One region of the Salinivibrio sp. AR647 genome, then DNA from elsewhere that is predicted to be linked to it. Evidence: predicted binding sites of a transcription regulator. Region 1 holds the regulator's gene; each other region holds the start of a gene.
The links. The regulator CRP, encoded in region 1, controls carbon source genes, mostly activating them, when cyclic AMP is high. The targets are predictions, from matches to a motif close to TGTGANNNNNNTCACA.
Positions count from the first base shown of each region.

Region 2: a site for CRP is predicted at 1,698-1,713, ahead of BZG76_RS10800 (glycogen/starch/alpha-glucan phosphorylase). Genes of this name have one in related genera too.
Region 3: a site for CRP is predicted at 1,783-1,798, ahead of rppH (RNA pyrophosphohydrolase). Genes of this name have one in related genera too.

Region 1 covers NZ_MUFE01000009.1:139,265-143,471, reverse strand. Annotated here, with positions in the region: gene BZG76_RS12180 (YheU family protein) at 1-67, shown strand, start outside; gene BZG76_RS12175 (phosphoribulokinase) at 124-993, shown strand; gene crp (cAMP-activated global transcriptional regulator CRP) at 1,243-1,875, shown strand; gene BZG76_RS12165 (DUF1338 domain-containing protein) at 1,994-2,785, opposite strand; gene astD (succinylglutamate-semialdehyde dehydrogenase) at 2,796-4,207, opposite strand, start outside.
Region 2 covers NZ_MUFE01000008.1:38,179-42,385, reverse strand. Annotated here, with positions in the region: gene malT (HTH-type transcriptional regulator MalT) at 1-1,318, opposite strand, end outside; gene BZG76_RS10800 (glycogen/starch/alpha-glucan phosphorylase) at 1,827-4,207, shown strand, end outside.
Region 3 covers NZ_MUFE01000012.1:37,129-41,335, reverse strand. Annotated here, with positions in the region: gene BZG76_RS13410 (NADP(H)-dependent aldo-keto reductase) at 1-138, opposite strand, end outside; gene BZG76_RS13405 (DUF6482 family protein) at 347-649, shown strand; gene mutH (DNA mismatch repair endonuclease MutH) at 657-1,370, opposite strand; gene rppH (RNA pyrophosphohydrolase) at 1,952-2,464, shown strand; gene ptsP (phosphoenolpyruvate--protein phosphotransferase) at 2,477-4,207, shown strand, end outside.

The DNA.
Region 1 (4,207 bases):
CGTGATTGTGTATTCTGAGTTGCACGAGACAGTGGATATTCGTCGTAAGGAAGCACTCAGATCTTAGCATCGCTGTACGCAATAAACAGCGATACACATTCAGACTGAATGACAGGGCGCGTCATGTCGGCTAAACATCCAATCATCGCGGTCACCGGCTCTTCAGGAGCAGGGACCACCACCACGTCCGAAGCATTCCGTAAGATGTTCCAGATGATGAACATCAAAGCGGCGTGGCTAGAAGGGGACAGTTTCCATCGCTTTACGCGACCGGAAATGGACGTCGAGATCCGTAAAGCACGTGAGCAAGGACGGCACATTAGTTACTTTGGCCCCACCGCCAATGATTTTCCGCGATTAGAGCAGTTTTTCCGTGAGTACGGTGAACTCGGCACAGGCAAATATCGCCGCTACTTGCATACCTTTGATGAAGCGGTGCCCTACAATCAAATGCCAGGGACCTTCACACCATGGCAGGATTTACCCGACAATACCAACGTACTATTTTACGAAGGCTTGCACGGCGGTGTGGTTGATGGTGAGGTCAATGTCTCCCAACATGTCGACCTATTGATTGGTATGGTCCCGATCGTCAACCTTGAGTGGATTCAGAAATTTGTCCGCGATACCCGCGATAGGGGCCACTCACGCGAAGCGGTCACCGACTCAATTGTGCGGTCGATGGACGATTATTTGCATTATATTACGCCGCAATTCTCACGCACTCACATTAACTTTCAACGGGTGCCGACGGTCGATACCTCCAACCCACTGAACGCCAAAGGCATTCCTTCGTTGGATGAGAGCTTTGTGGTGATCCGCTTTCGAGGGATGAAAAACGTCGACTTTCCTTATCTGCTGCAAATGATCACGGGGTCTTTTATGTCACGGCATAATACACTCGTCGTGCCAGGCGGTAAGATGGGCTTTGCGATGGAACTTATCATCCGTCCATTGATTCAGCAGCTAATCGAAAAAGGCAAGATTGGCTAGGGCGTAGCGCATCTATCGTGTATTACTTCTCAAGCCGTGATCTTAGCCACGTTTTTGCCAGGTTTTTAGGCGGTTGGCCTAGATCAAAATCAAGAAATTGCTAACAAAAAAAGATACACTCTTGTTAACATACAGTGAGCTTGTAGCCCGCGCCCAGACTTCGTATTCTGTGCATAGATCTGGTGGGTTACCCCTCAGACAAAGATAGGACGTTGTTGCCGGGCAACACATGCAGAGGAAATAAGTTATATGGTTCCAGGAAAACCTCAAACAGACCCTACACTCGAGTGGTTCCTTTCACATTGTCACATCCACAAGTATCCGTCTAAAAGCACGCTGATTCATGCAGGCGAAAAAGCGGAGACCTTGTATTACATCGTGAAAGGGTCTGTCGCCGTTCTAATCAAAGATGAAGAAGGCAAGGAAATGATCCTGTCTTATCTTAACCAAGGTGATTTTATCGGTGAGCTAGGCCTTTTCGAAGATGATCAGGAGCGTACCGCTTGGGTTCGGGCTAAGTCTCCTTGTGAAGTGGCAGAAATCTCATTCAAAAAGTTCCGCCAACTGATCCAGGTTAACCCTGATATATTAATGCGTTTGTCCTCACAAATGGCGCGCCGTTTGCAAGTGACCAGCCAAAAAGTGGGGGATCTTGCCTTCCTGGACGTCACGGGCCGTATTGCGCAAACCTTGTTGAATTTAGCGAAGCAACCCGATGCCATGACGCACCCTGATGGCATGCAAATTAAGATCACACGTCAAGAAATTGGCCAAATCGTTGGGTGTTCGCGTGAAACCGTGGGGCGTATTCTTAAAATGCTGGAAGAGCAAAATCTTATTTCAGCCCATGGTAAAACCATCGTGGTATACGGTACCCGCTAATCACAGCGCTCTCTGTATTCCCAACCGACGCCCTGGCGTCGGTTTTTCTTTTTAAAACAAAAAAAAGGAAGAGCGAACTCTTCCTTAACTGTGTATGCCTCGTTATATCAGCTATTTATTAGTGCGTGCTCTCAAAAATTTTATCCGCTGAAGCGGCAACAAATCCCTGGTACAACTCACCGTTGGGCAACACATAACGCTTAGCAAACTCATAAAACCCACCTGGAATGGTTTGCGTGCCATCAGAGAAAACAACAGCGACACGGTCAGCCATGGTGGAGGATTGCTCCAGATAAACGGATGCGTCCCCTTTTACTTCACCACCCGCTTCGTTAATTGCAAAGCCATTGTCTCGCAGCTTTTGATTAACCGATTGGCAATGATCATGAGCCTTTAACTGATTGACACTCACCGTGAAATGATTCGCACCATAACCGTGCGCGGCTACCCAGGACGCGTATTCACTCTCCTCAGCAAGCGCTTGATAGGTGGCGCTATCGATGTCCCAAAGCCGCCCCTGATGAAGAAAATCGCTCCCTGTTAGTGACGACGCATCGACTTGTGCCACCAGCTTGTGAACAATGGCTTGCAGCGCAGGCGAGCATTGCTCGACCATCAATTCACTGATAAACACTTTCGGCATCAAAGGATCGGGGTGCTCGAAATGGCAGGCATTGAGCTTTTTCGCTTCAAAGGTATAGTCCCCTTTTTGCTGATAGCCTAGCGCCAGGAAGGGGCGCGCCAAGACCTCAAGCCCAACCTTGGGCAAACCAAATGTCCGCAAGGCAATATGATCATTGATTAAAGGCTGCCCTTCTTCGAGCAAGGCATGTACCTGATGTGCCGATGGGCAAAGACGGTTAATATAGTCTTGCCATAATTTATCGAATAACGCTTGGCCACTGTCCATGTTGGTCTCCTTAATCTTGTTGAGTCGGAATACCGGGGGCGAACGTCTCAGGCAGTACCACCTGCTCCCCTTCCATTGATGCCATGGGATAAGCGCAATAATCGGCGGCATAGTAAGCGCTTGGACGTAAATTACCCGACGCACCTGGCCCGCCAAATGGCGCATCACCGCTTGCCCCTGTCAACTGACGATTACGATTCACAATCCCTGCGCGAATATGATCGAGGAAGTATTGCCATTCGCCCTCGTCTTCACTGATAAGGCCTGCCGACAAACCATAGCGGGTATCATTCGCCTTCGTGATCGCATCAGCCATATCCTGATAGCGCTGCACTTGTAGTAGCGGACCGAAATACTCTTCGTCGGGTAACGCTTGAATGCCACTCACATCTAAAATCCCTGGAGAAATCACCGCATCGTGTAAATGCTCGCACTCTATGACGGGGGTTGCTCCCAGATCGATCAATTTTTGTTGTGTGGCCAAAATCCCCTCGGCGGCAGCCATTGAAATTTGGGCGCCCATGAAAGGTGCGGGATCATCAAACTGTCCGCCCACTCGCACGGTTTTGGTCCATTGTGCTAGGCGAGTCAAGATCTTGTCACCCACTTCTCCCTCAGGCAGTAGCAGGCGGCGTGCACACGTACACCGCTGACCGGCACTGAGGTAGGCCGATTGAATAATGGTGTATACGGTGGCGTCTAAATCACCGAACTGATCACTCACCACCAAGGGGTTATTGCCCCCCATTTCCAGCGCCAGCATTTTATCGGGCTGGCCAGCAAACTGACGATGAAGAATATGCCCCGTATTGGCGCTACCGGTAAACAATAAACCGTCAATACCGCGCGCTTGGGCCAGCGCCTCACCGGTATTGCGCCCACCTTGTACCAGGCTGATCAGTCCTTGCGGTAATCCCGCTTCGAGCCAATAGCCCAAGGTCTTCTCTGCGACTTTTGGCGTCAGCTCAGAGGGTTTAAATACTACGCTGTTGCCCGCCAATAAAGCTGGAACAATGTGGCCATTAGGTAGATGCCCAGGGAAATTGTAAGGCCCGAATACCGCCATAACGCCAAGTGGACGATGGCGTAATACCGCTTGGGTGCCATTGACGTCTTTTTCACGTGAGCCTGTTCTTTCGTGGTACGCGCGCAAGGAGATCGCCACTTTGCCTACCATGGCCCCGACTTCGGTTTTGGTTTCCCACAAGGGTTTGCCCGTTTCTTCGGCAATGACCCGAGCCAGTTCATCGGTATTGGCTTTCACTATTTCGGCAAAGCGTTCCACCAGCGCTTGGCGCTCAGAAAAATCGGTATTGCGCCAACGCAAAAACGCGTCGCGTGCGGCGCTGACCGCTTGCTCCACTTGCGAACGACTCGCTTCTGCACCTTGCCAAATACATTGACTATCAAAGGGGTTTTGCG
Region 2 (4,207 bases), on a different contig from region 1:
GATAGGCTTTTTCTGCACTTGCTAATAGCTCACCCACTTCATGATAGCGATGCTGGCTTTGTGCAAGCCAAGCTCGAAGTAGGCTTAAACTCGGATACTGGTACAAGTACTCGTTATTTAGCTTGCTGATAGCCGCTTCGAGGGTCGATAGCTCCCCACGGTTAAACATCCGCCAACCATATTGATTCAGAATATCTGCCAACAGGGCATCATCCTCGCCATAACGTGAGTGGCGCAATGCTTGATGTGGCGATTCAAGCTTGAGCCAAGCTAAGGCCGCTTGCCGATGCAGTGTTTGTTGCTGCTGTGGGATCCGAGCCTGGCGCTCATGGGCAAGAAATTCAGCAAATAGATGGTGAAAACGGAACCAATTGTTGTCGCCTTCGAGTGGATAAATAAATAAACCGTAGCGGTTCAGAGACTCCAGCATCCCCAACGCGTCGCCGCGCTCCGTTAAGGCATAGACTAATTCATCGTTGAACATTTCTAATACCGACACTTTCATCAAAAACTGACGGGTTTCAGTATCAAGTAAATCAAACACTTCTTCCGCTAAATAGTCCCAAAGGTGGGCATGGTTAAAGCTGGCACACGAGGCCGCGCTTTGCATGAGCGTACGCTTTTGGTGCTGTGCTTGAATCGCAATCAGTTGCAATGCTGACGGCCAACCTTCAACGTAGGTACACAAGGCATTGGCGGTTGACTCATCGACCCCATCGGCCACGCGTTGATTAAAAAAGCGGGTGGTCTCTTCGTTATCAAAGGCGAGTAATTCGTTCCCGATTTCGATCATTAAGTCACGAACACGCAAGTTCGCGGTGCCCAATGGCGGGTTGGCTCGTGAAGTGACGACCAAAGTGAGGTTATCCGGCATGTGCTTGATGAAAAAACGCATGGCTTCATGGATTTCTTCGTTATCAATAAGCTGATAATCATCCAATACCAGATAGCTGGTGGCATGAAAATTCGCTAACTCGGCAAACACATCGGATAAAAGTGCACGAAGCGATGAGAATTGGCGCTTCTCAGCAAGCTTAATGGTGTTTGCGCAGCCTTCTTGCGTGGCTTGATGCAGGGCTTGTAACAAGTAGTTAATAAAGCGGAAGCTATCATTGTCACTGTCATCAATACTAAACCAGCCAACATGGGACTGATCAGCCAGCCATTGTGCGGCCATGGTTGTTTTGCCATAGCCGGCGGGGGAGCGGAACATCACTAATTTATAGTGAGGCGCTTGTTGTAGCATATCGAGCACCCGAGGGCGCAATATGGCGTTATAAAGCCGACCTGGTCGAGTAAGTTTTGATGGGATCCACATAACACACTGTCCTTAACCTCAAATACGGTGCCGGCCCCTCAGCGCGACACTGCTTTATCCTCCTTGGAGTCTATGCGACTCCTAGATAGCAAACTATGATCTCTCTCCACTCTTGTGTTGATTGCTCTAGAATGGTGCATCTACGCCCTATATTTGTGATTTATATCACAATAGTTTTTTGTTTTCGCTATCCTTTAAAATAGCTTTGTACATTTATGTGTCCTGGAAAATATAGAATTTGCGCTGGCGCACAAAAATAACAAAAGTGATTTCTTACTTTTCATGCTGCTTTTCGAATGCTTTTTGTCCCATAACGTGATGTTGATCACTGGCTTGTATGTGGATGCTAGGATTGATGAGAGGCGGCTCACTGTTGGTGTGTGACACAGCTCTCTACGCCCTGCTATCTCCTCCTTTCCGTCACTGTGAGTGGGAGGATGTTTGTTACTCTCGAGTTGGGCAGGATGAATAGCCATCAAGGTTTCATTCCATTATTGAGAGTTATGACATGACCCCAAAACAGCAACATGCCTTTGATAAAAGTGCGTTTAAAATCAGCATGGTCCAACACTTGACCCAGCTAGGTCACGCACCTGAAACCGCTCAACAACGCGATTGGTACCTTGCCTTAGGGCGTGCATTAGCTGAGCACACAACAGGCGACTTGGTGGCGACTGAAAACGATCAAGCGATCAAACAGGCAAAAAGCGTTAACTATTTATCTCTTGAATTTCTCATTGGCCGTTTGACGGGCAACAACCTGATTAGCATGGGTTTATACGATGTGATTGCTGAGGCCGTTGGTGAACTCGGTCTGGGTCTTACCGACTTATTAGAGCAAGAGCGTGACCCGTCACTCGGCAACGGTGGGCTTGGGCGTCTCGCCGCTTGCTTTATGGATTCACTCGCGGCACAGCAATATCCAGCAGTTGGCTATGGCTTACACTACGAATATGGCCTTTTCCGCCAATCTTTCGATCAAGGGGCGCAGCAAGAAGCGCCTGATGCATGGCGTGAGCCAGAAGGCTACCCTTGGGAAGTCGTCCGTCCGGACCTGACTCAAACCATTGGTTTTTATGGCCATGTTGAGGTTGTTGAGGAAGCGGGGCATACCTATCGTCAATGGGTGCCTAGCTTGAAAATCCAGGCAATGCCTTGGGACTTACCCATTGTCGGTTACCAAAGTAACACCGTTTATCCATTGCGTTTGTGGGAAGGTCGAGCACTGACACCGTTCGCGCTTGATGCTTTTAATGCGGGCGAGTACACCCATGCGCAGCAAGCTGATATTGATGCGGGTAACCTGACTAAAGTCCTTTACCCCAACGATAATCATGATGCGGGCAAGACGCTGCGTTTAATGCAGCAGTACTTCCATAGCGCCGCCTCAGTGGGTGACATTCTTCGCCGTCACTTGGAAGCCGGACATGCGTTGGCGGCGTTGCCGGAGTATGAAACCATTCAGCTTAACGATACTCACCCAACGATCGCCATTCCTGAACTGATGCGTGTGTTGCTAGATGATTATCGCTTAGGTTGGGATGAAGCGTGGGCCATTGCTAGCCGTACCTTCGCTTACACGAACCACACGTTATTACCTGAAGCGCTTGAAACGTGGAGTGAATCGCTCATGGCAGAGCTTCTTCCTCGCCATATGGAGATCATTTTCGAGATCAATCATCGTTTCTTACAAGACGTGGAGCAAAAGTGGCCTGGTGATGTGCGCAAACAGCAAGTGTTATCCGTGATCGATGATCAAGGTGAGCGCATGGTGCGCATGGCGAATCTGTGTGTGATTGGCTCTTATGCTGTCAACGGTGTCGCGGCCTTGCACTCACAGTTGGTTAAACGTGATTTATTCCCTGAGTTTGATGCGCTTTATCCAGGTCGCATTCAAAATGTGACAAACGGCATTACACCGCGTCGTTGGTTGAAATTCTGTAATCCTGATTTATCAAACTTGATCAGTGAAAAAATTGGCGAGCAGTGGCCAGCACAGCTTGAGCAACTCGAGCAGGTTGCACAATATGCTGACGACGCTGATTTTCAGAAAACCTTCATGGCGGTCAAGAAGCGCAATAAACAGCGCCTTGCTGACTGGGTAAAATCCAACCTCGATATCACGCTTAACACCGATGCGATTTTCGATGTTCAGATCAAGCGTCTACACGAATATAAGCGTCAGCACTTAAATCTATTGCATGTAATTTCGCTCTATCAGCGCTTGCTGAACGAGCCAAACTTTGACATGGCGCCACGAGTGGTCTTTTTTGCCGCTAAAGCAGCCCCAGGTTATGAACTGGCAAAATCGATCATTTTCGCTATCAACAAGGTGGCCGAAACGATCAATAACGATCCACGCGTTGGCGATAAGCTTAAAGTGGTGTTTATTCCAGACTACCGCGTAAGCATGGCAGAAATTATCATTCCAGCCGCCGATGTGTCAGAGCAAATCTCAATGGCCGGTAAAGAAGCGTCGGGCACGGGTAATATGAAAATGGCCCTTAACGGTGCCTTGACCATTGGGACCATGGATGGCGCTAACGTCGAGATCCGTGAAGAAGTGGGTGACGATAATATCTATATCTTTGGCTTAGATGTTGATGGTGTCACCGAATTACGCCAAAAAGGCTATCAACCCGAAACAGCGTACCAAAATCAACCGCTTCTAAAAGCCGCTTTAGATAGCCTATTGGATGAAACCTTCACGCCAGGGCAGCCTGGTTTGCTGCGCCCTGTCTTTGACAGCGTGATGACAAGTGGTGACCCGTACTTATGTTTGGCTGACTTTGCTGATTATGTCCGCGCACACAATGACATTGATCGTGATTATCGAGACATGTCGCAGTGGGCACGCAAAGCCATTCTTAACACCGCGCTGGTTGGTAA
Region 3 (4,207 bases), on a different contig from region 1:
AAAATTAACACCGCGCTCAAAAGCAAGATCGAGCTGAGCATGCGCGTCGGCTTCACTATTTTGCTCACCAAATGTCATTGTGCCAAGACACACTTTGCTCACGTCTAGCGAGGAATGGGGCAAACGGTGGTATTGCATCCTGTCTCCTTGTCTGCAATCGACCTATGGCAGTCCATAGTAGAGAATTTTGCCTTTAATCGAAAGCGGTTTAACCGCACCGCTCGGCTTGACAGGTGTGCAAACTTTAACCATTACTTGTATGGGTGACGCCATGAATTGCCGGGCGATGGGGTGTATTGGGTCAGGTAGCAACAGGCGCCAAAGAAAGCGACAAGAGGAAAGTCAAATGAACTATGCACAACTCAAGGCGTGGATGCGCGCGGATCCCCAGTCATGTCCGCAATGCTACATCATGGCTCATGCGGGAGGCGCCAAGTATTCGGTAGAAGTCGAAATCAAGAAGCAGCTCGAGCCGTTACGTTCCGATCAAACCGGCGAGGTGATGCAGTTTGATCATGTGGGACAAGTGGGGGATAAGCTCAAGGCGCTTGGCATTGAACAGGGCGTGTTACGCTTAATGGATCCCTATGATGAGTTCGCGACCGGTGGGGAGCCTGGGTGTCGAGAAGACATGCCGATTCGATTTTAAGGCGCTATTATTGCGGATCGAGGAAGTAACGGCTCAGGATCTGGTGGGTAAATTGTGTCCGTAAATAAAACCCACGTGGTAGCGTTCGAATTGGCTCGCCATGAGATCCAAAGGCGTCGGTGAGTACGCTGCCATTAGCAGCCTTGGGCCGCAATTGTAGGTATTGGCCTTGACGTGCCGTGATTTCTGTCACGCGTCCCAATGCCACCCAATCCATTAATTCTTCCCAGTCGGCGCGTAAGCATGCGTCTTCTTCTGAGCTAGGAGACCACAGCAGGGGGGTCCCTATCCGTCGCTTCACCACAGGAATATCACGCTCGCCTTCCACTGGGACCCATAACACGCGTGATAGTTTTTGTCTTACATGGCTGGTTTCCCAACGTACCCCCGCAATCCCAGTGAGTGGTGCGACACAGACAAAGGTTGTTTCTAGAGGCTTACCGTTTTGGTTGACGGGAATGGTTTTTAGCTCAATCCCCAAATGCGCGAAGTCTTGTTCAGGCTTACTCCCCGCATTGGCACCTAAACAGGTCTCGAGTAACATACCGATCCAGCCTTTTTCCCGAGAGAGTGTTTCCGGACAGCTTATCGCTTGTGACTGGCTCACTTCACCCAGCGTCAGACCTGCAAGCTCTAGTGCTCGGTCCATCAGTATCTGTTCAGACTCAGGAGGATGTATCACAGTGGCTCGATCCTGTTTATGGGCATAACGGTCGTGCATTATCGAGAACTGTCATCGGTGCTGCAAGTGGATCCTTGGAGAGAAAATGTCATGACTGTCCTTTAGTTATCCACATGGGCATCATTTTATGCGCGTAAAATGAGGCACATGATCATATATACAGTAATAAAAATCAGAGAAAAATGGATAAAAGAGCTGATCTGTCGTTTTTTTGAGCTATCGATGTGGATAATTCACTAACTGGTGGATCTTTGAGCGATCTGTGCGTATTTAATGATCGTCGGATCTTGTCAAGGATCCTATCTTAACGAATTACTTTTAAGTTTATGAATTTAAGGTCTTATTTTATTTGTATGACAATATTTCCTTCCGTTAGATGATCGATACCTGATGCTTTAATGCACTTTTTCTAGGCTTCTTCACAAATCTATCCACAGAAAGCGTGAATAAATGTGCGCAAACTCTCATTGCTATGTTTATAACTTCCTGTTAGAGAGTGAGTTATCCTCAGATGACGACGAGAGCGCAAAAAAGAAGGTCAATCCACAATGTTTGTTTACCCTCAGCCGCTTTTTGTGAAAAAATCAGGTTCAGTAGAGATTTATCATTGAGGTTGTCCAGTGATTGATGGCGATGGCTATCGTCCCAATGTGGGGATAGTAATTTGTAACGGCCACGGTCAAGTACTCTGGGCTCGTCGATATGGTCAGCATTCATGGCAGTTTCCACAAGGTGGTATTGATGAAGGAGAAAGTCCTGAGCAAGCCATGTATCGTGAATTGTATGAAGAAGTTGGACTGACCAAAAAAGATGTGCGCATCTTGGGGACTAGTCGACATTGGTTACGTTATAAATTACCGAAACGCTTGGTGCGGTGGGATTCTAAACCCGTATGTATTGGGCAAAAGCAAAAATGGTTTTTGCTTAAGCTTGAGTGTGATGAGTCACACGTGAACGTTTTGCGTGGCGGGACACCGGAATTTGATGGCTGGCGTTGGGTCAGTTATTGGTATCCTGTGCGTCAAGTCGTGGCATTTAAGCGTGAAGTCTATCGGCGTGCAATGAAAGAGTTTGCGCCGCTTGCGATGCCTTTTAAAGAACGCAAACCTCGACGTAAAAATAAGCGAGGGTAAAGGAGAAACTCGGTGCTCACGCAGTTAAGGAATATTGTGCAAAGCGTTGCAGTGTCAGCCGATCTCGATCAGGCGCTGCATACGTTGGTGCAACAAACCTGCTTGGCAATGCGTACCGAGTGCTGCTCTGTCTATCTCGCCAACCTTGAGCAACAAAGCTTTGATTTGATGGCAACGCAGGGGCTCGATCCGTCGGCGCAAGTGTCGATGTCGTTTGGTGACGGGTTAGTTGGCGTGGTTGGTCAACGAGCTGAGCCTTTAAACCTCGCTTATGCACGACGACATCCTGCGTTTAAACCTTTTCCAGCGACAGGAGAAGATGCGTTTCAATCTTTTTTGGGTACGCCCATTATTTATCGCAAAAAGGTGCTGGGCGTATTAGTCGTTCAGCAACACCAACCGCGTCAATTTGATGAAAGTGAAGAGTCGTTTCTTGTCACCTTAGCCGCGCAGTTGGCGGTGGTATTTGCCCATGCGGATGCGCAAGGGGGGTGGCAAGGTACCCGATCGCCTATTTTACTTGAAGGGATGCCGGCGTCACCGGGGATCGGTATTGCTCAAGCTTGGTGCGACGAGTCGCAACCAAGGCTAGAGGACGTTGCTCCGGCAAGCAGTCTCGATGTGTCGCGAGAGCTCGACCGCTTAGACGCCGCGATTGATGAGGCYAGTACCGAGTTCCGGCGTTTGCGTAAGCGCTTTGATAAGGAGCTACAAAAAGACGCATTAGCGATTTTTGATCTGTTTGTACATCTGCTCAATGATCCCATGTTGCGAGAAGACATAACGGTCAGGATCCAGCAAGGTGATGAAGCGACGTGGGCCGTGCGACAAACTGTGGAGGCCTTTTCCGCGCGCTTTTCCCTGATGGACGATCCTTATCTCAAAGCGCGCGCAGACGATGTAAAAGAACTGGGTCAGCGATTACTCTATTTTTTGATGGCCCCGGCAGGCAGTGCTCCAGCGATTTCATCACCGGTTGTGTTACTGGCTCACGAGCTGACAGCCGGTATGCTGGCTTCGATTCCTCGTACCTTACTGGCAGGCGTTGTCGCCGAACAGGGAGCGGCTAATTCTCATGCTGCCATTCTCGCGCGGGCATTGGGGATCCCTGCGATCATGGGGGTCAGCTTTTCTCCCTCACGCTTGCACCACAAAACCGTTATCCTCGATGGACACAAAGGGGTATTAATGATCGAGCCTGCCGAGGCCTTGATCAACGAATACCTGCAATTAGTGCAAGAAGAAGCCAGCTTACAATCGACCTTTGAGACAGCACTGGCCAGCCCGGGACAAACCCAAGACGGCACCCGGGTTGAGGTCCATTTAAATGCCGGTCTTAGTGCCGATAGTCAAATTGCGATTAATCAAGGGGTGGATGGGGTAGGACTTTTTCGCACTGAAGTCCCTTTTTTAATGTTACGCCGGTTCCCCTCTGAAGACGAACAAGTGAAACAGTATCGCGCCATTCTTGCCAGTTACCCTGATAAGCCTGTGGTGATGCGTACGTTGGATATCGGTGGGGATAAGCCGCTTCCTTACCTAAGTGTGGAAGAAGATAATCCTTTTCTGGGGTGGCGCGGTATTCGCTTCAGCTTGGATCATCCGGATATCTTTTTGATCCAAGTCCGTGCCATGTTACGCGCGAGCATAGGTTTAAATAACCTTAAGTTACTACTGCCAATGATCTCTGGCCGCAATGAGTTATTGGAAGCGAAAACCTTGGTCAGCCGCGCGTATCAAGAG